3 regions of the Bradyrhizobium sp. CIR18 genome follow, and region 2 is predicted to be linked to each of the others. Evidence: riboswitches for the same ligand, from Rfam matches in the RefSeq annotation. Region 2 holds a riboswitch; each other region holds the start of a gene.
What was found. A riboswitch is a leader RNA that binds a small molecule or an ion and turns the genes downstream of it on or off. The one in region 2 is predicted to bind cobalamin.
Positions count from the first base shown of each region.

Region 1 (7,211 bases), on a different contig from region 2:
GCGCTCTATGGCTCGGGCTTTGCGATGAGCAACCTCGCCAACATCGCGACGTTCGCGGCGTCCTATGCGCTGGTCATCGTGATCGAGCCGCTCGCCGATCTCGCGGTACTGGCGCTGGCGAAGTCGCTGCGCGGCGTCACCGCGCCCGGTCTCGTCACCCCGCGCCTGCATAACGCGGCCTGAGAGACAAGCGAACGGGCGGCCAGCAGGGCCGCCCGTCGCGTTCGCGATGCTCACGCTCTCCCTGATAGGTATCGGTTGCGGCGATCCCGACCAGCTCACGCGCGCCGCTGTTCAAGCGATCAACGCCGCCGATCTCGTCCTGATCCCGCGCAAGGGTGCCGCGAAGTCCGATCTCGCCGATCTCAGGCGGACGATCTGCGCGGATGTGCTCACCAGCGATAACACAGCCATCGCTGAATTCGACCTTCCCGTGCGCGATGCAGGTGAGGCGGAATACCGCAAGGGCGTGGACGATTGGCACGATGCGGTTGCCGCGACTTGGTCGAAAGCGATTGCGAACCATCTCGAAGGCGAGGGCAAGGTTGCGCTGCTGATCTGGGGCGATCCCTCGCTCTACGACTCCTCGCTGCGCATTGCGCGGCGGCTCAATCCCTTGCCTGACATCGAGGTCGTGCCCGGCATCACCTCGATCCAGGCGCTGTGCGCGGCGCATGCGCTGCCGCTCAACGACATCGGCGAGCCTTTTCTGGTCACGACGGGGCGGCGCTTGCGTGAAGGCGGCTGGCCGGCCGGTGTGGATACCGTTGTTGTAATGCTCGACGGCGGCACGGCATTCCAGTCGCTTGATCCAGCCGGGATTCAAATCTATTGGGGCGCCTATCTCGGCATGCCCGACCAGATCGTCATGTCCGGCGTGCTCGCCGAGGTTGGCCCGCGCATCGTCGCGACGCGGCAGGAAGCGCGCGAGCGGCATGGCTGGATCATGGACAGCTACATTCTCAAGCGCAGGCCGTAAGCGAGGCAGCATGCTCCCCGAATGGGTCACCCGAAATTGCCCCGATGTCTCCGCCGTGCATCGCGAGGCGGCGATCGCGCGGCAGGCGCAATTGACAAAGCCGACCGGCGCACTCGGCCGGCTGGAGCAGCTCGCGATCGAGCTCGCGGGCCTGCAGGCGACCGAACAGCCGCGTGCCGCACGGGTGCCGATCATTGTCTTCGCCGGCGACCACGGCATCGTCGCGCAGGGCGTCTCAGCCTATCCGCAAGCCGTGACCATCGCGATGATGGCGAATTTTGCCTCCGGCGGCGCCGCGATCTCGGTGCTGGCGCGCGAGCTTGGCTCGAGCCTGGACGTCGTCGACGCCGGCACGCTGGCAACAGAGGCGATGGCGGGTGTCATCACCGACAAGCCGCGCCATGGCACGCGCGATTTCAGCGTTGAAGCCGCGCTCGCACCCGCCGAGTTGGCGTATGCGTTCGAGGCCGGCCAGCGCGCGGTTGCGCGCGCGCAAGCCAATCAGCCCGATCTCTTGATCTTCGGCGAGATGGGGATCGGCAACACCACCACGTCGGCGGCGATCGCGGCGGGCCTGCTCGGCATCAGCGCCGAAGAGATCGCGGGCAGCGGCACCGGCGTCGATGCGGCCGGCCGCGCACATAAGGCCCGCGTGATCGACGCGGCGATCGCGCGTCACGGCGTTGGCGGCGCTTCGCCGGAAAAAATCCTATGCGCCGTTGGCGGCCTGGAGATCGCGGCGATCTCAGGTGCGATCATTGCGGCGGCGCAGCGCCGTATTCCCGTATTGATCGATGGCTTCATCGTCTCGGTGGCGGCGCTGGCAGCAGTGCGGCTCAATCCGTCGTGCCAGCCGTTCCTGCTGCCGTCGCATCAATCGGCGGAGCAGGGGCATCGGCTGGTGTTGCGCGCGCTGAACGTGCAGCCGTTGATCAGCCTCGATCTCAGGCTCGGCGAGGGATCGGGCGCCGCCATCGCGCTGCCGCTGGTACGGCTCGCCTGTAGCCTTCACAACGGCATGGCGACGTTCGCGCAGGCCAATGTGCCTGACAGACCTAACTGATCGGCTGATTGACGGAGACGACGCGCCAGCCGCTCGCAAGGCGATCGATCCGGGTCAGCGACAGCGGATCGACCACGAAGCGCAAGGCGGCCTGCGGCGTCAGATCCAGCGCGATGCAGAGCGCGGCGCGGATGGTGCCGGAATGCACGACGAGCGTGGCCGATCCGGCTGCGATCCGCGACAGACCCAGCCGGACGCGCGCGACCTGATCCGCAAAGCTCTCGCCGCCCGGCGGCCGTCCGCCAGCCGGATCGCTCCAGAACTGCGCGTAAGCCTCACCGCGGGTCGCCTCGAGTTGGTCATGGCGATGGCCGGTCCAGTCACCAAAATCCTGCTCGCGGAATTCACTGACCAGCTTCGGTTCGAGTCCCAGCGCGCGTGCCGTCTCGATCGTGCGCCGCGACGGGCTGGCATAGCCGGCGGCATCCGGTGGCAGGCGCCGTCGCACAGCGTCCAGTTGCACGCGATCGCTGAGATCGGCCGGCGCGTCGGCGGCATGGATGGTGCCTGTGACGCCCGCGACGGGCGCGTGCCGTATCAACCAGAGGAAGGTCTCGCCTTCCATGCTCATCTCCAAGGAAGTTGGTCGTTGTGGCCATAACGCCGCAACTGGCACATTGACTCTGTTGTGATGGTAATCCTAGATGCTTGCGACGGTTTCCCCGAGAGGGGATGAAAAGGGAATACGGTGCGGGGACATTGTCCCCAACGCCGTGGCTGCCCCCGCAACTGTGAGCGGATAATCCTTCGTCAGAAGCCACTGGGTCCTCGGTCCCGGGAAGGCGACGAAGTGGTGATGACCCGCGAGCCAGGAGACCTGCCGTCAGCCGTGGTCACACGCGAAGATGTCGGTCGGGGAGTACAGACATTCGGCTTCATCGGACGGCTGAAGAGCCAAAAGGTGAGACCTCGTTCGCTGTGACGTGCCACTGACGTCATACCGAGGTCCGAAAACCGTGTCTTCCATCCGTATCGTACGACCGCGACAATTCCTGCTCGCATCCGCTGCGCTCACATCCCTTGCCGCACTCGATCTGCCCGCTGCGCTGGCGCAGCAGGCCCGGGAACCCCTGCCGCCCGTCGAAGTATCGCCGGCCCAATCCCGCACGCAGGCCAAGCCTGCCGGCCGGGAGGCGCAGAGCACGCGCCGGGCAGCAGCGCGCAGGCCGGCGGCCGCGGCAGCGATGCCGAAACCCGTCGTGCCGGCTACGGCACTCCCGACGCCGCTCAACAGCAATGCCGTCGCCGAAAGTGCCTCGCGGCTCGGCCTGACGGTGCGACAGACGCCCGCGACCGTCGAGGTGATCTCCGCCGAGACCATGCGCGAGCAGGGCTATCGCACTGTGTCCGACGTGGCCCAGGGCGCGGTCGGCGTCACCGCCGGCGATAATCCGGCCGAACCTTCCGCCTTCTCGATGCGCGGCTTCACCAACAGCCAGATCAACACGCTCTACAACGGCATCAAGATCGGCCCGCAGAACATGACCTCGCGGATCATGGACACCGCCAATCTGGAAGCCGTGGAATTCCTGAAGGGCCCGGCCTCGCTGATCTCGGGTGAAGGCGCCGCCGGCGGCGCGATCAATTTTGTGACCAAGCAGCCGCACACGGGACCGATCCGGAACGAAGCTGATTTCTCCTGGGATTCGCTGAATTCGTTCCGCGCGCATTACGGCTCGGGCGGCAGCACCAACGTCCAAGGCCTCGACTATCGCTTCGACATCAGCCGTTCGGCGCTCAACGGCTTTGCCGACGACACCAATACCAAGATGCTCGATGTGTCCGGCCAGCTCAATTACCGCATCTCCGACAGTCTCAAGATCTGGGGCGCGATCGAGTATCGCGAGGACCGTTCGAAAGCCTATTGGGGCGCGCCGCTGGTGCCGATCGCCTTCAGCGGCTCGCACGCGACGACGGGGATCGTCTCCGGCAACTACTTCAACAGGACTGATCTTGGCGCGGTCACGATCGACGACCGCACCTTCAATACCAACTACAACGTCCTCGACAATCGCAATGTCGCGCAGGAGGTGTGGCTGCGCGGCGGCTTCGAGCTGAAGCTGGCGCCGGACCTGACGCTGAAGAGTCAAGCCTATGGCTACGGCGCGGAGCGTACCTGGTTCAACAACGAGATCGAGGCGTTCGATTCCACCAACAACCAGGTGTATCGCGAGCGCTTCTATGTCGCGCACAGCCAGCGCCTGGTCGGCAACATCACCGATTTGATCTGGGACGCGAATATCGCGGGCTTCGACAATCGCTTGGTCACGACGTTGTCATCGAGCTATCTCGACTTCGTCAGGCCGGGCGCGGCAAATTTCCCGAACGATTATGTCTCGCTGGTCGATCCGAACCGCGGCTTTTACGGCTCGCTCACGACGCAGCAGCAGACCGCGCGCATCAACAACGAGGCGCTGTCGTTCGAGGACCGGCTGAAGCTGACGCGGACCTTCGCGCTGATCGGCGGCCTGCGCGTCGAGCATATCGGGCTCGACCGCAATTCGACCGATTCCGCCGGGCTTGTGAGAGCCGGCTTTCCGTTCACGAAAGACTGGGCGCCGGTGACGGGCCGCATCGGTTACAGCTGGGAGGCCGTGCCCGGCCTGACCTTCTTCAGCCAGTACGCCACCGGCGCCGACGTCTCCGCGAACACCAGCTTCCTGCTGTTGCCGACCCAGCCGCTCGATCTGACGACCTCGCGTACCTACGAGACCGGCGTCAAGCACCTGTTCTGGGACAACAGGGCGGAGTGGTCGTTCTCGGCCTACGACATCGTGCGCAAGAACGTCTATGCAGCGGCGGGCGGCATGGCGCTCAACATCGCCGGGCGCCAGGAATCGAAGGGCGTCGAGCTTGCCGCTTCGGTTCGTCCGATCGATCCGCTGCGTCTGTGGGGCAACATCGCCTATGTCGATGCCCGCTATGCCGACTACAATTTCGCCGGCGGCTCGTTCTCCGGCAATACGCCGCCAAACGTGCCGCGCATTGTGGCGAATGCTGGCGCGTCCTGGCGCTTCTTCACGCCCTGGCCGGTAGAGCTCGGCATCACTGGCCGCCATGTCGGCGACCGCTACAACACCGATGCCAATGTCGTGACGATGAAGGCGTATACCGTCGCCGACGTCTATGCCTTCGTCGATATCCCCAAGACGGTGTTCAGCGCGGTCGACCAGGCACGCCTGACCTTCCGCGTCCGCAACATCACCGATAAGCGCTATGCGATCTGGGGCGATCCGTTCTATCCCGACCAGATCCTGCTCGGCGCGCCCAGGACCTACGAGCTCTCGGCCGCGTTCAAATGGTAGGATCATGAACGCATGATGGGCGCGATCGTCCTTACGCATCGCTGGCTCGGGATCGCGTTCTGCCTGCTGTTCGCGATGTGGTTCGCGACGGGGATCGTGATGCACTTCGTGCCGTTTCCGTCGCTGACGGAAGCGGAACGGTTTGCCGGCCTGGCGCCGGTGGATCGCGAAGCGGCGAGGATCCCGGTTGCGGCGGCGGTCGCTGTGAGCGGGGTCGTGGACGCCGTGCGCGTCCGGCTGATCCAGCGGAGCGATGCAGCGGTCTACATCGTGTCGGGATCATCGCGCGTGCGCGCGGTCCGTGCCTCCGACGGAGCGGATGCGTCGGTCGCAATGGCCGATACCGCGCTTGCCATCGCGCGGGAGCACGCGCGCAATCGCGGGCTCGATGCCGTGCAGGCCGCGGTCGTTGCCCGTTCGGACTATGATCAGTGGAGCATTCCGAACGGCTTCGATCGCCACCGGCCGCTGTTTCGTGTGGCGCTCGGCGATGCTGCCGGGACGGAAGTCTATGTCTCCTCGCCCACCGGCGAGATCGTCCTGGATACGAGGCGGCGCGAGCGGGGCTGGAATTGGGCCGGCAGTGTGCTGCACTGGATTTATCCGACGGTCCTGAGAAGCAACTGGCTCCTGTGGGATCGCTCCGTCTGGACGCTGACATTGCTGGCCCTGATCGCGGCAATGCTTGGTGCGGTGCTCGGGATCGCGCGGGTGAAGCTACGAGGGCGCCGGATGTCCTCGCCCTATCGTGGCTGGCACGCGTTGCACCACGTCATTGGCCTCGCGGCAGCAATGTTCGTGCTGACATGGAGTCTCAGCGGCTGGCTCTCGATGGATCACGGCCGGCTGTTCTCGCGCGGACAATTGACCTTGGCCGAATCCGGCGTGATGAACGCGCCGCCTGATTGGGCGGCTGCCTCATGGCTCGATCGGCAGCCGATATCGCCCTCGGCCCGTGAGATCGAATGGTCTGCCTTCAACGGCAACGTCTATCGCCGCGATCGGGTGAGCCTTGACCATCAGGTCTTGATCAAGGCAGGGGACGCGTCCCGCGACGGACCAAGGGAATTTCTGGATAGGCATGAGATCCAGAGTCTCGTGGCGCACCTTGCTGCCGGCTGCGGCGCGGCGTCCGTTCTTGCTGGCAACGACGACTACCCCGCGCAATCGGCTATTGCCGGTGCGCCCGTCTACCGTTCGCGCTGCGGCGACCTCTGGTTCGATATCGACGGTGCCGACGGCAGTGTGCTGCAAAGGCTGGATTCATCGCGGCGGGCCTATCGCTGGCTCTACAGCGCGCTCCACACGCTCGATTTTCCCCTTCTGGTGGCGCACCCGCGTCTGCGCGATACCATCATCGTCGGACTCTGTGCGTTGGGACTGGTGTTCTCCGTCACCGGGATCGCGATTGGCTGGCGGCGTCTGCGGCCCCGACCGACCCGTAGGTCCTGACCGACAGCCGGCCGTTCCATCGGTTCCTCTCTAATCCAAACCGGTCTTGCCCGGTGCCCAATAGGCTTTCGCCCTGATCCGCGATGATGCGACGCCGGCGGCCTTCAGGGTGCGGCCGACGCGCTGGATCGAGGGTGCCTTGCCGGTCAGGACGAACTGTGCGCCGTTTGCGGCAAGGCGCAGCAGCTCGGATTCGGCGGTTGCAAGATGGGTGTCATCGGCGCTGCGTGCGATTAATCTGGGCTGGCCGAGGCCGATGGAATCCAGCACCAGTCTCGACTCCGCGATATCGGTGGCCTCGAACAGATGGAGCGCGCCGCCAGCCCGCAGGCTGTCGCGCAACGCGGCCGCAAGGCCGAACGAGGTTTCATCGCCGAACAGAACGATGGGCGCTCCGAGGTCCGCGACGTCG
Region 1 is NZ_JACIHF010000004.1:438,106-445,316, reverse strand. Features, by position in the region: gene GGD65_RS17850 (energy-coupling factor ABC transporter permease) at 1-183, shown strand, start outside; gene cobF (precorrin-6A synthase (deacetylating)) at 230-979, shown strand; gene cobT (nicotinate-nucleotide--dimethylbenzimidazole phosphoribosyltransferase) at 990-2,042, shown strand; gene GGD65_RS17835 (histidine phosphatase family protein) at 2,035-2,607, opposite strand; cobalamin riboswitch at 2,680-2,882, shown strand; gene GGD65_RS17830 (TonB-dependent siderophore receptor) at 2,999-5,347, shown strand; gene GGD65_RS17825 (PepSY domain-containing protein) at 5,360-6,799, shown strand; gene GGD65_RS17820 (siderophore-interacting protein) at 6,830-7,211, opposite strand, start outside.
Region 1: another riboswitch for cobalamin. It lies ahead of GGD65_RS17830 (TonB-dependent siderophore receptor); the one in region 2 lies ahead of GGD65_RS02960 (TonB-dependent receptor domain-containing protein).

Region 2 (7,211 bases):
CCGGCCGGATCGACCAGGCGCACGATCTCACAGATGGCGACGAGGCCGGCGAGCCAGACGGCGCTGGTCAGTCCAATGCGCGTCACGATCGCGGCGGTGAAGGCGCCCTCGCCGCCGAGGAACGGCGTCGCGGCGAGCAGCGCGAGCTCGTAAATCCCATAGGCGGCGACGAGCGTGATCGCCAGCGTCAGCGGCGTGCGGCCCTGCGGCAGCAGGCCGAGCACCGTCGACGAGGCCGCGGTCGCCAGAAGCGCAGCCGCGCCGATCAGGAAGCCCCAGGCAATCGCGTTGGCGTCAACGGGATAATGCAGCACGCCGAAACCGATGGTCTGGTTGACGAGCCAGGCGCCGGTGACGACGAGCAGCGCCGGACGCTGCGGCAACATCGCCGCGGCAACGACGGCGAAGGCCGCGAACGGCGTGGCGCAGGCGAACGCAAAACTTGCGAGCGCGCATGACGCCGTCAGCAGCGCAAAGCAGAATATCGGCGCAAGGCGCGGCGCGACCGGGTGAAGCCGGAAGCGATCGCCACCAGACGGCAGGATGCTGAGAGCGATGGTTGAATCTCCTTCTTTCGAATTCTAGTCCATTTAGGGCGCGTGACGAAAATCAGAACGTTGCACCGGCCTTGAGCAGATAGGAGCGGCCGGGCAGCGGATAGGCGCTGAAGCGGCCGTCCGTGAAGGTGCTCGCGATGGCGTAGTCGTAGTAGAGCGCATTCAGCACATTGTTGACGCTGAGGGACCAGAAGTAGCGCTCAACCTGGCCGCTGAGCTTGAGATCGATCGTGCCGTTGGCGGGAATCGGCTTCTGGGTGCCCGCCTGGTCGTTGTCCATGCGTCGCTCGCTCCAGAAGCGCGCGGTGGCATCGAGCACCACGTAATTCTGCCAGATGTTCCAGGTGATGCCCGCACTCGCCGTGTAGCGCGACACCAGCGGCACGTCGTTGCCGGCCCAGATGCCTTCGCGGAAGACCGCGCGGGTGTAGGCCACGCCGGAGCGCAGCAGCAGGGCATCGTTGACGCGATAGGACAGGCTGGTCTCCGAGCCGTAGCGGCGGGTCGGATCGAGATTGGTGTTGTAGAACAGGACCGGATTGAAATGGACCTCGTTGGTGAGATCCATCAGATAGAGACTACTCTGCAGCTGCAATCCGCCTCCCTTGATGCGAACACCGCCCTCGATATCCCCAGAGGTCTGGGTCTTGAGCTGGAACGTTTGCGGGATCGCAGCGAAGGTCAAGGGATCGAAGGAAGGCCCCGAGGACAGGCGCTCGTCGACATCAGGCGTGCGGAACGCGCGCGCAATGCGGCCGAACAGTGAGACCTGGTCGTTGAGGCGATGCTCGGCCCCGAGATGCAGCGCATATTGGGTCTCGTTGCTCGTCAGCGGCAGCGCGCCGATGTCGGCGTTGAAAGGAGCTACCGGGTCGAAATTGTCGCGTGCCGCAAGTCTGACGTTCTGCACACGCGCGCCGTAGGAGATGTCGGTCGCGGGCGCGATTCCCAATGTGTGCTGGACATAACCCGCAACCGTCTGCTGCCTGAGGTCGTAATTGTGCCAGGGGGAGAGCCCCTGCCCCGCGCCGCGGTTCTGCTCAAAGCTCGCATCGTAATAGTCGATGCCGCTCAGGAGCTGCGACGGCATGCCGAGCAGCAGGCTCTTCACGCTGAGCCGCGGCGTGATCGACCAATTCGTCAGATGGGAACCGACATAGGTTGACGTGAAGAAAGCCGGAACCGGCGTCGGGGTGGAAAAGAACGCACTCTGCTGCTTCTTGTCGCGCACGCCGCCGTCGACAATGAGATCGACGCCGTTGACCAGGGTCTTGGTGAAGCCCGCGGTCGCACCAAAACCCTGCTGGTTGGCGTAGTTGAACGGCGTGCTGGTCCCTCGCCGGTTGGCCCTGAGCTCGTCGAGGCCGATGGAGGGATCGACGGTGCGGCCGCCCGGCAGTCGCAGCTCCTGATTGTCGCCGGTGACGGTGAGAAAAGCACTCAGGCCCGGCGTCGTGTAGTTGAGATTGCCGACGCCGTTCTGCTGCGAATAGCGATTGTTGTCGCGGTAGCCATCGGTCCTGACCGTATTGCCGTAGAACGAGGTCGACCACGGACCGGAATTGAGCGAGGTCGAGACATTGCCGAGCCTGGTGTTGAACGAGCCGAAGCCGGCCTCGATGCGCGCGGTCACGGGCGGTCCGCCGACGCCATTTTTGGTAACGATGTTGATCACACCGCCGACCGCGTTGTCGCCGTAGAGCACCGCGCCGGAATTTCCCCGCGTGACCTCGATGCGTTCGATCGAATTGAGCGGGATGGTGGAGAGGTCCACCTGCGCCATGTCGACGTCGTTCAACCGTCGTCCGTTGACCAGCACCAGCGTGTTGGCGGTGGCAAAGGCGCCGAAGCCACGCAGGTCCACGCTGGTCTTGGCGCCGATCTGGCCGCCATAGAGCGTCGTGAGTTGGGCCCCCGGCGTCTGCATCGCGATGATCTCGGCAAGCGTCTGCGATGGCGAATGCGCGATATCCGCGGCCGTGATGACGGTCGTGGCGGCCCCGACGATGCCGCCGTTGCCGGCGGCAGCCTTACCGCCGGAGCCGGATGAGCCGGCGCCATTGCCTGCCGGCGCGACATTCGTCCTCGCCCGCTGCCGAGTCGCCTCGCCGTCACCGATCGCCCTCGCCCGCGTGCGGTTGTGATCGTCGTGATGCATCACTTCGATCGGCGGCAATTGCTCGGCAAGCTCGTGCTGGGCGAAGGCGGAGGACAGATCGAGCGAATGGAAGGAAACGGATGCGAGCAGGCCGGCGGCAAGGCGCCTGGCGGCAGAGACGAGACGGGACACAATTGTAACCTCGGTATGACGTCAGTGGCACGTCACAGCGAACGAGGTTTCACGGCAGAGCGATGGATTGCTCCGGTGAAGCTAATGTCTGTACTCCCCGACCGACATCTTCGCGTGTGACCACGGCTGACGGCAGGTCTCCTGGCTCGCGGGTCGTGACCTTGCGTCGCCTTCCCAGGACCGAGTTTCCCAGTGGCATGAGACGAAAGATTCACCGCTTACAGTTGCGGGGGCAGCCGTGGCGTTGAGACAGATCCCTGCGTTGGGACAATCCCGCACCACATTCCCTTTTGATCTCCCTGAGGAGAACCGTCGCCGATCATTTACGAGCCGTTGGCCCCGGGAGTCAATCGACCGGTCGATGCCGGGCGCTCAGGTCCGCCCTCGCACACGTTGCGCCTGGGCCCAGGCGACAGCGACGTCGCGCGGCGGAACGTCGACGCGCTTGATCGGGGTCAATTCGCCGGAGGCCGAGACGATCGCGGTCTCCTCGCGACGACAGCGCGTGCAGACAAAGCGGACCTCGTGCGGGGACGCCGACCAGCTCGACCGCTTCACATTGGCCGCCATCGGCCAGGCATCACAATGCGAGCACGACACCAGAAATCGACCGGGATCGAGCATACCCATTTCCATCGGACTCCGCGTCCTGCCCACCTGCTTCAATGATTAACCCAAGTGAATCGTTCCGGTGCCCTAGCACCGCCGCTGGGTGCGCCGGAGAAAGCGGTAGCCTCAGCGCGCGCCCTTGAGGGTGCAGGAGGTGGTGCAGGTGACCGTGGTGCCACGATCGCACGATTTGCACGCACTGACGCACTGGTTCATGTCGCGGGGATTGTAGCTGTAGTTCCGCATCGGGCAGGTCGGCGTCGAGCCGGTGATATCCTGCTCCTGGTCGCAGGCCGCCGTCATGAGCGCGACTATGATCACGGCAACGAGGCGCATGTGATTGCCCTGTCAAGCATGGCAAATGACACTCGCGAGGTGCGCTGCATTGCAGCGAACCCCGGCCTTTCCACCACGAGCGATCGCTCGCGACGTCAAGGATGCGCGCCAAACCTTAAGAACGGATTGCAGCCGGCGTCAGGCCGCAGCCTTGGTCGCGATCGCCTGCCGCATGTCCACCGCCAGCTGACGGTACTGTTCCGAGAGTTTCAGATAGAACTCGCGCTTGGTGCTGTCGGTGGCGAGCTTGGCGATCAGCTCGCATTCGGCGGTGAGCGTCTCGAACCGTTCCAGCCTGTCCTGAAGTTCCGTCATCGGCGTGTCCCCGTCAAACGCCTCAAGGACATCCAACCTAAGCCCGGGAAATAGGTCACGGCGAACATCGTTATCGAGTAGAAACGTTTTTTCCGGACAGGGCGGGCCGACCCAACAAAAACGGCTATTTCTGCTCCAGGCGCCAGGCGCCGTCCCACCCCTCTTCCGGCGGCTTGGCCTCGAATTGCGCGATGCGGCCGAGCATCGTGCGCGAGGGGCCGTCGCCGGGGACGGCTTCGAGCGCGGCGTTGAAGGCCGCGCGCGCCTCGTCGAAGCGGCGGGCCCGATAGGCGGCGAGCGCTTCGGCATAATGCGTGCGCAGGCTGTCCTGCGCGGCGGTGAGCGCGCCCGCCCGCGCCATCACCTCGAAGATCGGCTGCGGCGCGCTCTGCCCCGCGACCGCGAGACGATCGATCTCGCGCAGCTCGAGCCGCGAGCCGATCGCATCAGCAGTTGCCTGCGAGATCAGGATGCGGGTGCCGTAGACCTTGTTGACGGCCTCCAGCCGCGACGCCAGGTTCACGGCATCGCCCATCACGGTGAAGCTCATCATCAGCTCGGAGCCGATGCTGCCGGTCAGGACCTCGCCGGTGGCGATGCCGATCCGCAGGTCACACGGCGCCGGCATGGCGCGGATGCCGAGCAGGTCGGGCAGCTGCTTCTGCAGCGCGGGCACCTGGTCGACCATCTCGGTTGCGGCGATGCCGGCCAGGAGCGCCTGCTCGTCCTCCTCGATGAAGGGCGGGCCCCAATAGGACATGATGGCGTCGCCGATATATTTGTCGATGATGCCGCGATTGCTCCTGATCGGTCCGGACATCACCGTGAAATAGTGGTTCATCACCCTGACGAGGCCACGCGGGGTCATACCCTCGCTCATCGACGTGAAGCCGCTCATGTCGCAGAACATGATGGTCATGACCCGGCGCTCGCCGTCGATCGCGACCTCGGGCCGATCGATCAGCCCCTGCACCACCTTGGGATCGATGTAGCGGCCAAAGGTCTCGCGGATGCGCTCGTTGTGCCTGAGCTGCTCGGTCATGCGGTTGAAGGCCGCGGCGAGCTCGCCGATCTCGTCCTGCGTGGAGACGGTGATGGTCTTGTCGAAGCGGCCGGCCTCGACCTCGCGGGTGCCGGCGAGCAGCAGCCGCACCGGGCGCGTGATGCCGCTGGAGACCAGGAGCGCAAAGGCAAAGCCGACGATCGCCGCGAGCAGGGTCACGACACCCGAAACGACGATCGCCTGATGCTGGCGGCTGATCACCTGCGACGTCGAGAAGAACACCTGCGTCAGCATGTCGGCGCGGATCGCATCGACCTTGCGGTTGAACTGATCGCGTAGCACGTCGATGTGTTCCAGCGTGCCGCGGGCCTCGGCCATCTGCCTGGCGTCGACCTGCTTGAGCAGCTTCGCATGGTCCTCGTTCAGATCGCGCCGCAGCTCGGTGACGGCGGTCTCGATGCGAATATCGATCCGTCCCAGCGCGGCATTGTCGGAATACGTCCTGGGGTCGTCGATGATCGCGTTGACAAGCGAACGCGCGGCCTCGGCCTCCTCCTCGATCTTGCGATCGGATGTCTCGAACTCGCGAAGGCGCGCCGCATAGGCCTCTTCGTCCGACGGTGACTCCATTTTGGTCATGACCATCCGCCGTAGCGCCAGCCCCCGCTCCAGCGAGCGGATGTTGGCGCGAGCCAGATGGCTGTAGGCCGGGATGTAGCGGTTGGTCAGCTCGTCGAGCAGGACGCCGACCTGGCTCGACATCACCATCGACAGGATCGAGGTGACCAGCATCAGGACGATCAATCCGAGGGCGATACCGACGATCTTGCGCCTGATCGACTGGTTGAAAATCGGCATAGCTGCAGGGACAAAGGCCAAAGGGACGGAGCAAGGGAACTCCATACACCGGATCTGGCTGCGGGAACACGCGCAATCTGGTTCCTCCTGGCGCCCTGAACAGGCCCGACCGTCGCAGGTCCGGATCGTTAACAAAGGTTAAAGAAGCTGACCTTTGCTCCCCAGCCGAAGTTCCCTGGTCACATCCGTATTTCGCCGCATTGTTGCGACAGCGTGAGGAATGCGAAACGATGCCGTGGCATCGTTCTCGATGTCGTTGATTCTCAAGCCGCATGTCGTCGCGGACCTTGGTTTGTAGTGGTTTCGCAGGGGGACCATGGGATGAACCAGTGCCTACGCTCGCTCGCGTGTCTCGTTGCCGTGGCCGCAATGGCCCTCCTTCCGACCGAGCTGGCGGCCAAGAGCAGCCACAAATCGTCCGCGCCGAAGAAGTCGCATGAGGCGAAAGCCGGCAAGCAGCGTCATGCCGCGGTGAAATCGCGCCATGGCAAGCATGCCGAGGCCAAGCGCAAGTCGAAGAAGACCGGCGGCGAGCCGTCCGAGAAGCCGGCCGCCCCGCCGCTCACCGGGGACCTCGCCGCGCTGAAGGATGCGATCGACCTCGCGCGCAAGGGCAAGACGGATGATGCGAGCGCGGCGCGCGACCGCATCGCTGATCCCGCCGGACAGAAGCTCGCCGACTGGTTCATGCTGCGCCATTCCGAGAGCACCGCCAATTTCAAGCGTTATGCCGCCTTCCTCGCCGCCAATCCGGGTTGGCCGAGCAGCGCCCTGCTTCGCCGCCGCGCCGAGGCGCGGCTGTGGCAGGAGAAGGCCGACGCGGCCACCGTGCACAAATTCACCATGGACCGCCCGACCAGCGCCAAGGGCAAGTTCGCCCTCGCCCGCGTGCTGCTCGCTGAAGGCGACGCCGACAGGGCCGCGCGGCTCGTGCGCGAGGCCTGGCGCACCGACGAATTGTCCGAGCGGAGCGAGGAGGATTCCTACGAGGCGTTCCGCGATCTGCTCAACTCCGAGGATCATCGCGCCCGCATGGACAAGCGGCTCGGCGCCAAGGACTATGCGGCTGCGCGGCGCGCCGCGAAACGGCTCGGCGAGGATGAGCTCGCGATCGTCAAGGCCTGCGCCGCCGTCACCGGCAAGGCCAGCAAGGCCAAGGATTATCTCGAGGACGTACCGACTGAAGCGCGCCGCGATCTCGGCTATGTGCTGTGCCGCGCCCAATGGCACCTCCAGAAGGATC
Region 2 is NZ_JACIHF010000001.1:600,315-607,525, forward strand. Features, by position in the region: gene GGD65_RS02955 (hypothetical protein) at 1-557, opposite strand, end outside; gene GGD65_RS02960 (TonB-dependent receptor domain-containing protein) at 610-2,847, opposite strand; cobalamin riboswitch at 2,961-3,176, opposite strand; gene GGD65_RS02965 (hypothetical protein) at 3,220-3,483, opposite strand; gene GGD65_RS02970 (hypothetical protein) at 3,583-3,792, opposite strand; gene GGD65_RS02975 (hypothetical protein) at 3,931-4,107, opposite strand; gene GGD65_RS02980 (adenylate/guanylate cyclase domain-containing protein) at 4,232-5,968, opposite strand; gene GGD65_RS02985 (transglycosylase SLT domain-containing protein) at 6,290-7,211, shown strand, end outside.

Region 3 (7,211 bases), on a different contig from region 2:
GCCGTAATCGAACCGGCGGTTGTCCTCTCTTCCGCCGAAGCCCGCGCGACGCATCAGCGTCGCTCCTCCCAGACTTTCGCCCGGCCCGCTAAGCGGGGGCCGGGCCTTTTTTTTGTGTTCCCAAGGCTCCATCGATTATGGAGAGCGCAAATGACCGCAAGAGGATCAACTTTGTCGAGAAGAGATCCAAGCCCGGATCAACGGCCTCGCGAATCGAATGCAGCGCGCAGTTGGCGGGCGGCAGCGACCATGTTCGCTAGCGCCGGCCGAACCTCCTCCCATTTGCGCGTCTTCAGGCCGCAGTCCGGATTGACCCAGAGCTGCGAATCCTGCAGCCGGGTCCGAGCCAACGCCATCAGCTCCTTCATTTCGCCCGCCTCGGGAACGCGTGGAGAGTGGATGTCGTACACGCCCGGCCCGATCTGATTTGGATATTCGTAGTTCCTGAACGCGTCGAGTAGTTCCATTTTCGACCGCGATGTCTCGATCGAGATGACATCTGCGTCCATTGCAGCGATCGCGCCGATGATGTCGTTGAACTCCGAGTAGCACATATGTGTATGAATTTGGGTTTGATCAGCGACGCCGGATGAGCAGATGCGGAAGCAATCCACGGCCCAATCGAGATAGGCGGTCCACTCCGACCGACGCAACGGCAATCCTTCGCGAAGTGCAGCTTCGTCGATCTGAATCATGGTCGCACCAGCATTCTCGAGATCGCGGACTTCGTCTCGGATCGCGAGCGCAATCTGGCGGCAGACCTCGCTTCTGGGAATATCATCGCGAACAAAGGACCAGTTCAAGATCGTCACCGGTCCGGTCAACATCGCCTTCATCGGCTTCCTCGTTAGTGATTGCGCGTAGCGCCACCAGCCTACGGTGATAGGCTTCGACCGCACTACATCGCCAAACAGGATCGGTGGCCGGACGTAGCGCGATCCGTAGGACTGCACCCATCCATTCCTGGTAAATGCGAAGCCGGCGAGTTGCTCACCGAAGTACTGCACCATGTCATTGCGCTCGAACTCGCCGTGCACGAGGACATCGAGACCGATGTCCTCCTGCCAGCGTACGACGCGCGCCGTCTCCTCCTTGAGGAACCTGTCGTATTGCTCGTCGCTCATAGCGCCTCGGGCATGCGCCGCACGGGCATTCCGGACCTCTTTGGTCTGCGGAAACGATCCGATCGTCGTGGTTGGAAAAGCCGGTAGTCCGAAACGATTGCTTTGGATCTCGGCACGACGGGCAGATGGGCTCGCGCGCCGACGCATGGTCTGATCGATCGCTTTCATCCGGACAGCGACATTGGCATCATGGATTTTTGGCGAAGTCCGGCGGACAGTCGCGGCACATTCCGACTCGGCAAGAGCTAGCGCAACATTCTGGTCGCCTGCGAGTGCCCGCGCCAGGTTCGCGAGCTCTCGCATCTTCTGGACCGCGAAAGCAAGCCAGCTCTTGACGTCGGAAGCGAGCCCGGTTTCGAGTTCAACATCAATCGGCACATGAAGCAGCGAGCAGGATGGGGCAATCTGTACACGATCCTTGCCGAGCTTCGCAATCGCGGGTTCGAGCCGCTGGCGCAGCGACGACAAATTCGACCGCCATACATTCCGGCCGTCGACGACACCGAGTGACATGACTAGATCACTTCGGCCGCCAGCGATGATCTGGTCCAACAACTGTGGCGCTCGAACCAGATCGAGGTGCAGTCCGGCGACTGGCAGGCTCAAGGCGGTGTCCAGATTGTCCCCGAGATCGCCGAAATAGCTGGCGACTAAGATCTTGATGGCCGGCCCCTCCTTGGCGAGCCGGTCATAGGCATGTCGCAAAGATTGTCGCGCCCTCTCATCCAGATCAAGAACCAGGCAGGGCTCGTCGAACTGAACCCAATTTGCCCCACGTTTGGCCAATTCCTGCAGAACCTCGATATAGGCCGGTATCAATTCATCCAGTAGTGAGAGTGGCTGGAACGCAGGATCGGGACTCTTGCCGAGCTTTAGGAATGTGACCGGCCCGATCAGGACAGGGCGGGTCTGAAAGCCAAGGGCCTTGGCTTCCTCATACTCCTCGATCGGCTTGCGAGAGCATAGCCTGAAAGTCTGTCCCCTGTGAAACTCGGGGACCATGTAGTGGTAGTTGGTGTCGAACCACTTGGTCATCTCCTGCGCGGGTGCGCCAAATCCGCGCGGTCCGTGACCGCAACTCGCATCCTGATCGTCGCATTGTGACCCGCGGGCCATGGCGAAGTACGTCTTGAGCGAAACGGATTCGGCTTTCGAGGCGTAGATCTCCGGGATGGCGCCAACCATGACACTTGTGTCGAGCACCTGATCATACAGCGAGAAATCGTTCGATGGAATAACCGTGACGCCGATAGATTTCTGACGAGCCCAGTTCGCGGCACGCAGGCCAGCTGCGTCCTCGAGCAACTGCTGTTCGCTGCTTTTTCCGGCCCAGTAGCTTTCGAGAGCGAGTTTGAGCTCGCGCCTTGGACCGATGCGTGGCGTTCCGAGGGTGGCAACCGGAAGGGAGAGAAGAGTCATAGCGTGAACCCCATGTTGGGGGCAAAGGCCATGGCGGACGCAGGCAGGGGAAGTCGCGCGGTGCGACGGCTGCTTGGCGCACCACCGGGACACCCCGCCCCGTGGACAAATATATTGTCGGGGCAGGTCTCCTGGCTCGCGGGTCATCGCTTCTGTCCGGCCTTCCCGAAGCCGCGCAGGCTTCAGTGACGTCGTTGGACAGCGGCTTGCCGCTCACAGTTGCGGGGGCAGCGCCGGCATTGTCACCGGCTTCCCTCTTAGCTCCGGATCAAATGGGAACCGGAGAACCTCGACGACTTGGATTATCGGCAAGAGAAGTCTTCCGTCAACCTCTCAGATTATGTCTCAAGCTGGTGCTGCGATATCCGCTACGCGAATGACCGTGCATCTTATCGTTGAGTCGACGTAGAAGCGCTCTCCAGTCAGCGATATTGGAATGACCATCGCAGCTGCTCCCTTTGCCGCATGCCCGATCGGTGGAAGGGACAAATGCGACTTGCGCGGTCGGGACTGCTGCCTCGAGCAGAACGCATTTGATGCGCGTCCCGGCTTCCCAGCGGTTCTTTGAGCACGTCCACCATCCAGCCACCTTCTCGGCCAACAGGATCCGTGTTGAATAGGCCCAAGCTGGGAAGCCAGCTACATACCCTGCCAGCACGTTGATTTGCGGTTCAGCAAGACTCCAAATGCTCGGCGGTGAAGATCGGCTTCGCGTCGTTGGCCGTCGAGTGCAAAGCGCTCCGGACTGAGGCTGTTCTCGAAGCGCCGCGTGGCGCGAAGGGAGCGCCAAACGCACCATGGCCCATTGGCCGCAAATGCCCAAACGCATGGCAGAGATCGAAACGCACATTCTGGCAACGATACCGAACCAAACCGTCGCGAGACGAGGATGCATAAGCCGCGCTGGATAGCGCTGAAAGGAACATCGAGACCTGGGCCAGTCGGAAAGTCGACAAAGAGGACACAAAAGCGGTGTGAATTGCCGCCGATTACCTGGCACGAAGAATGCAAGACTTCGGCATGCCCAGTCTCCTCCTGCTGGGCAAGTCCAGCACAGCAAATTGAGGCTGTCGCCGGCAGCGAAGTTAGCGGCGCGTGACATAGAGGGGAGCGCCTGCTCGCACGGGACACCATCGGACTCCCCGCCGCGTCGCCGCTAACTTCTTGCGCTCGCGTATAACAGGTTAAAGGTTGCCCCGCTTTATGACGTATGGATGAAAGCAGATAGGCCGACAGTTATGAGGAAAATGTCTGGAAGACGCGCGTTATGGTTTTGTCTCGGTCAATCCCTGATCTGCCTGGCCGGGCTGGCTGCGACGAGCAACAGTGTTCGCGCCAACGAGAGCCCCCTTATCGAAAGATTCAAGTCAACGTGGCGAGCGCAAGACGGCGAGACAATAGAACAAATTATCTCCAATGTCTCGAAGGTGGCGCAGTTCGTCCCTCGAATGTGGGGCGTCGCTGAACTTGACGACAATGACTATGTTTTCGTTTCGTGGACCAGGCACCGCGTCGATACATCAGACGAACAGTACGTTATCACTTGGAAGGTCGCGCTCGACGGCACGATTCAACTTGCGTCGACCTATGCCAAACCGATGGAATTGGGCTGGCGCGCCCTGGCGCTCTCGTTGATCGCCAGTGAAGTCAAGGACGGCGAAAGGGACGCAAATCTTGGCTTTCTGCATGATCCGAGCAACTTCAACTTTGTGACGACCATGCAAGGCCGGCTCGGCGATCTTCTGCGGCAGGGCCGCTGCACTATCGTCGAACCTGTTGGGGTGGACTACTTGCCGAAGCAGAATGACAAGCCGACCGAGAAAGGTGATCTGTGGCGCGTTTTGCTTTTAGTGAACTGTAATATCCCAGGCCCCCGTTTTTTTACACACAACGGGGTCATCACTTTCGAGAAGAGCGAAGGGCAAGATTGGGAGCCGCAATCCTCCTTTGCCAAGCGTATCGCGGCCTTTCCTCCTGGCTCCTGGTTCGCTCGCATGGAGCCAAAGGAACAGGAAGAGTTAGAGGGGAGCGAAGGCCCTCGGTAAAATGGTCGCGCAGAGCAAGATCGCGCCGTAGCTCCTTTACGGCCGAACGTCTGAGCAACTGCAGACATATTAGCTCTAGAATGTCGGTGTTTACGCCTTCAGCAGTCGCGAGCCTTTCCTGCAGCTTTCAGCCCGTCAGGAAAAAGTCGGGCAGCACGATTACTTCCGATTCCTTCTGCGAGTAGTCGAGCTCAGCGGCGCGTTCCAGCTGGCGAGATTTGGCCCCCAGCGCGCCCGACGCGGTGGGAGGACACCAATCCGCGAGGGAACCAGCTCCTCCATGCCACTCTTCAAGGGACCGGGCCTGAAGATGCCTCGGGCCCAAGCCCGATCCGGCGTGCGCGCCGCCCATCGCGCGACTGACTGGCACCCGCAAGAGCGTATGCATGCCGACGCCGAGGCGGCACGCGGGATCGAGTGCTGCGACGAAACGCGTTAAGACGGTAATCGGGCAGTGTTAGTGGGCCGGCAGTGCCCTCTGAGCACCGACCCCTTTTCCGAGTGCCCCCGGCGAGAGCCGCGGAGCCGTGCGCGCGGCTTCGAGGACCGAACTGAGTCGGCGCTAGATTTCCTCGCGCGCATTCGTCTGCGCGTCAAAGATCCGGATTTGAAGCGTGGGAAAACGCCTCTTTAGTTCTGCTCCGCCTGTGCCCTGGCGCCGTCTCTGGTTGCGAATTCGGCTCTGAGTCGACCATCCACTTCAAGCGCCTTGGAAGAGACCGGAAAATCCCGGGGGGCTGCAACCATTTCATTCCCATTGTGTAGTGAGATCGTTGCGAATGATTTGTAGCTTGAGTCGGCTAAACTGCACCAGAGCTACCCCGCCCGAGTGCCGCGATGGGGCAACCATGTTGTGGATCGAGGCCTCGCACCGAATGGCATCAGGATGGCACTCGCGATCCTCCGAACACGCGGGCGGCTTACCCCTCGCTCGGTGCGTATACAACGAAGCCACGGAGGTTGCCGTTCCAAATTTCCCTGACGCAAACGCACGCCCTCACGCCGGGCTTGGTGGGTAACTCTCCACATGTGATGGCGGTGAAGCGTACCACGAGAGAGCGGCCGCCAGTCGCCGCCTGGGTCACGACAATCCGGTCCTTGTACGAACGCGGCGGCGGCACCACGAACGAGATATGGTGCAGCGCAGACGTGCGAAAAGCCACAATGGAATTGGCATCAACGACCACCCCGGTTGACTCTCCGAAAGAGGCCTCCGGGTCTTGCGCGGTTTGCGTAAACGATACCGGTTCATTTTGCGCAACGGGCATTGAGCAGAACTCCGTGGCGGCTTTGTCCAGATTTCAGAAGAAGCAAGACCAGGTTTCTTTCGAACATCAGTCTTTGCTGACGAGAAGTTACGGCGAAATGCATCGCTCTTGCTGAAACCCTCGGCAGCCTTGCCGATGGTGGCCGCCACAAAGCATAGCCAGATTGCTCCTCCCACTTGACTTCCACTCGACCCTCAAGATTCACAGGCGACTTTTGTTCTTCGACCGCGTGAGAAACAGCGTTCCGAGGTTCGGCTTTCTCCCGCACCGAGTTCGCGGCCGAGCGATGGGGATCTCCTCCTCTCAGGTCGAGAGGGTGCAGTGCGCGCCCAGAGAGAGAGAGAGCCCAGCGAGGTTCGAAGGGTACCGCGACACGCACACCGGAAGAAATCGCTTGAACCTCACGCAGCGTCAGGTCGTAGCTTGGAAATGACGGCCACGCTTTCATAGAGCAAACGTCGAAAGATGTCGGCCGAATAACGGACATAGCGTTTAAGCAGTCGAATGTGGCAGCGCCGGATCGTGCGTGAACATGGATCAAGAGCGAGAGGTTATTGTTGAGATGAAACACCGCGTAATGATGGTCGCATTGTTCGCTGTCATCACATCTCCGGTCTGCGCAGCGAAGCTCAGCGGCCCTCCTCGCATCCTCGACGGCAATACGATCCAGATCGAGCAAACTAAGCTTCGGCTCTCAGGCATCGAAGCTCCTGAGACTGACCAGATTTGCCTCGACGCCCACGGTCGGAAATGGACTTGCGGCGTAGCTGCTCGCGACGAGCTGATCAAGCATTCGAACGGACGAACGTGGGATTGTCATACCACAGGAGTTGATGAATACGGCAGATCACGTGGCAGTTGCTTCATAGAAGGCGAGGACGTGAACGCCTGGATGGTACGCTCCGGCTGGGCATTATCGTCGGGTCCTTCTACCCAAACCTACGTTGTCTATGAGGTTGTGGCGAGCAAAGCGTATGCGGGGCTGTGGTCGGGGGCGTTCATCGCGCCCTGGGACTGGCGTCGCCGCAACAAGGGGACGATCATCATCGGCGCGAGCTCCGTTCCGATCGACGCTCAGGAACTCCTGCTCGGATCCGCGCTGCTATCGGACCCGCCCTCGTCCGAGTGTCTGATAAAGGGCACCGTAGACCGCAACGGCGAGCGCATTTTTCACCTGCCCGGGCAACTCAGTTACGAACAAATCGACATGACGAAGAAGCCCGGTGAACGCTGGCTTTGCAGCGAAGCGGAAGCCGAAGCCACCGGGTGGCGTAAAGCCGCGCGATGAGGTGAGATGCATGCATGCAGGCCATTCTCCGACCTATCTGACCAAGATCGCGCCTTCGCGCCGCTCG
Region 3 is NZ_JACIHF010000025.1:19,758-26,968, reverse strand. Features, by position in the region: gene metE (5-methyltetrahydropteroyltriglutamate--homocysteine S-methyltransferase) at 198-2,543, opposite strand; cobalamin riboswitch at 2,647-2,850, opposite strand; gene GGD65_RS38100 (nodulate formation efficiency C protein) at 3,791-4,588, shown strand; gene GGD65_RS38095 (thermonuclease family protein) at 6,389-7,144, shown strand; gene GGD65_RS38090 (carbonic anhydrase) at 7,155-7,211, shown strand, end outside.
Region 3: another riboswitch for cobalamin. It lies ahead of metE (5-methyltetrahydropteroyltriglutamate--homocysteine S-methyltransferase); the one in region 2 lies ahead of GGD65_RS02960 (TonB-dependent receptor domain-containing protein).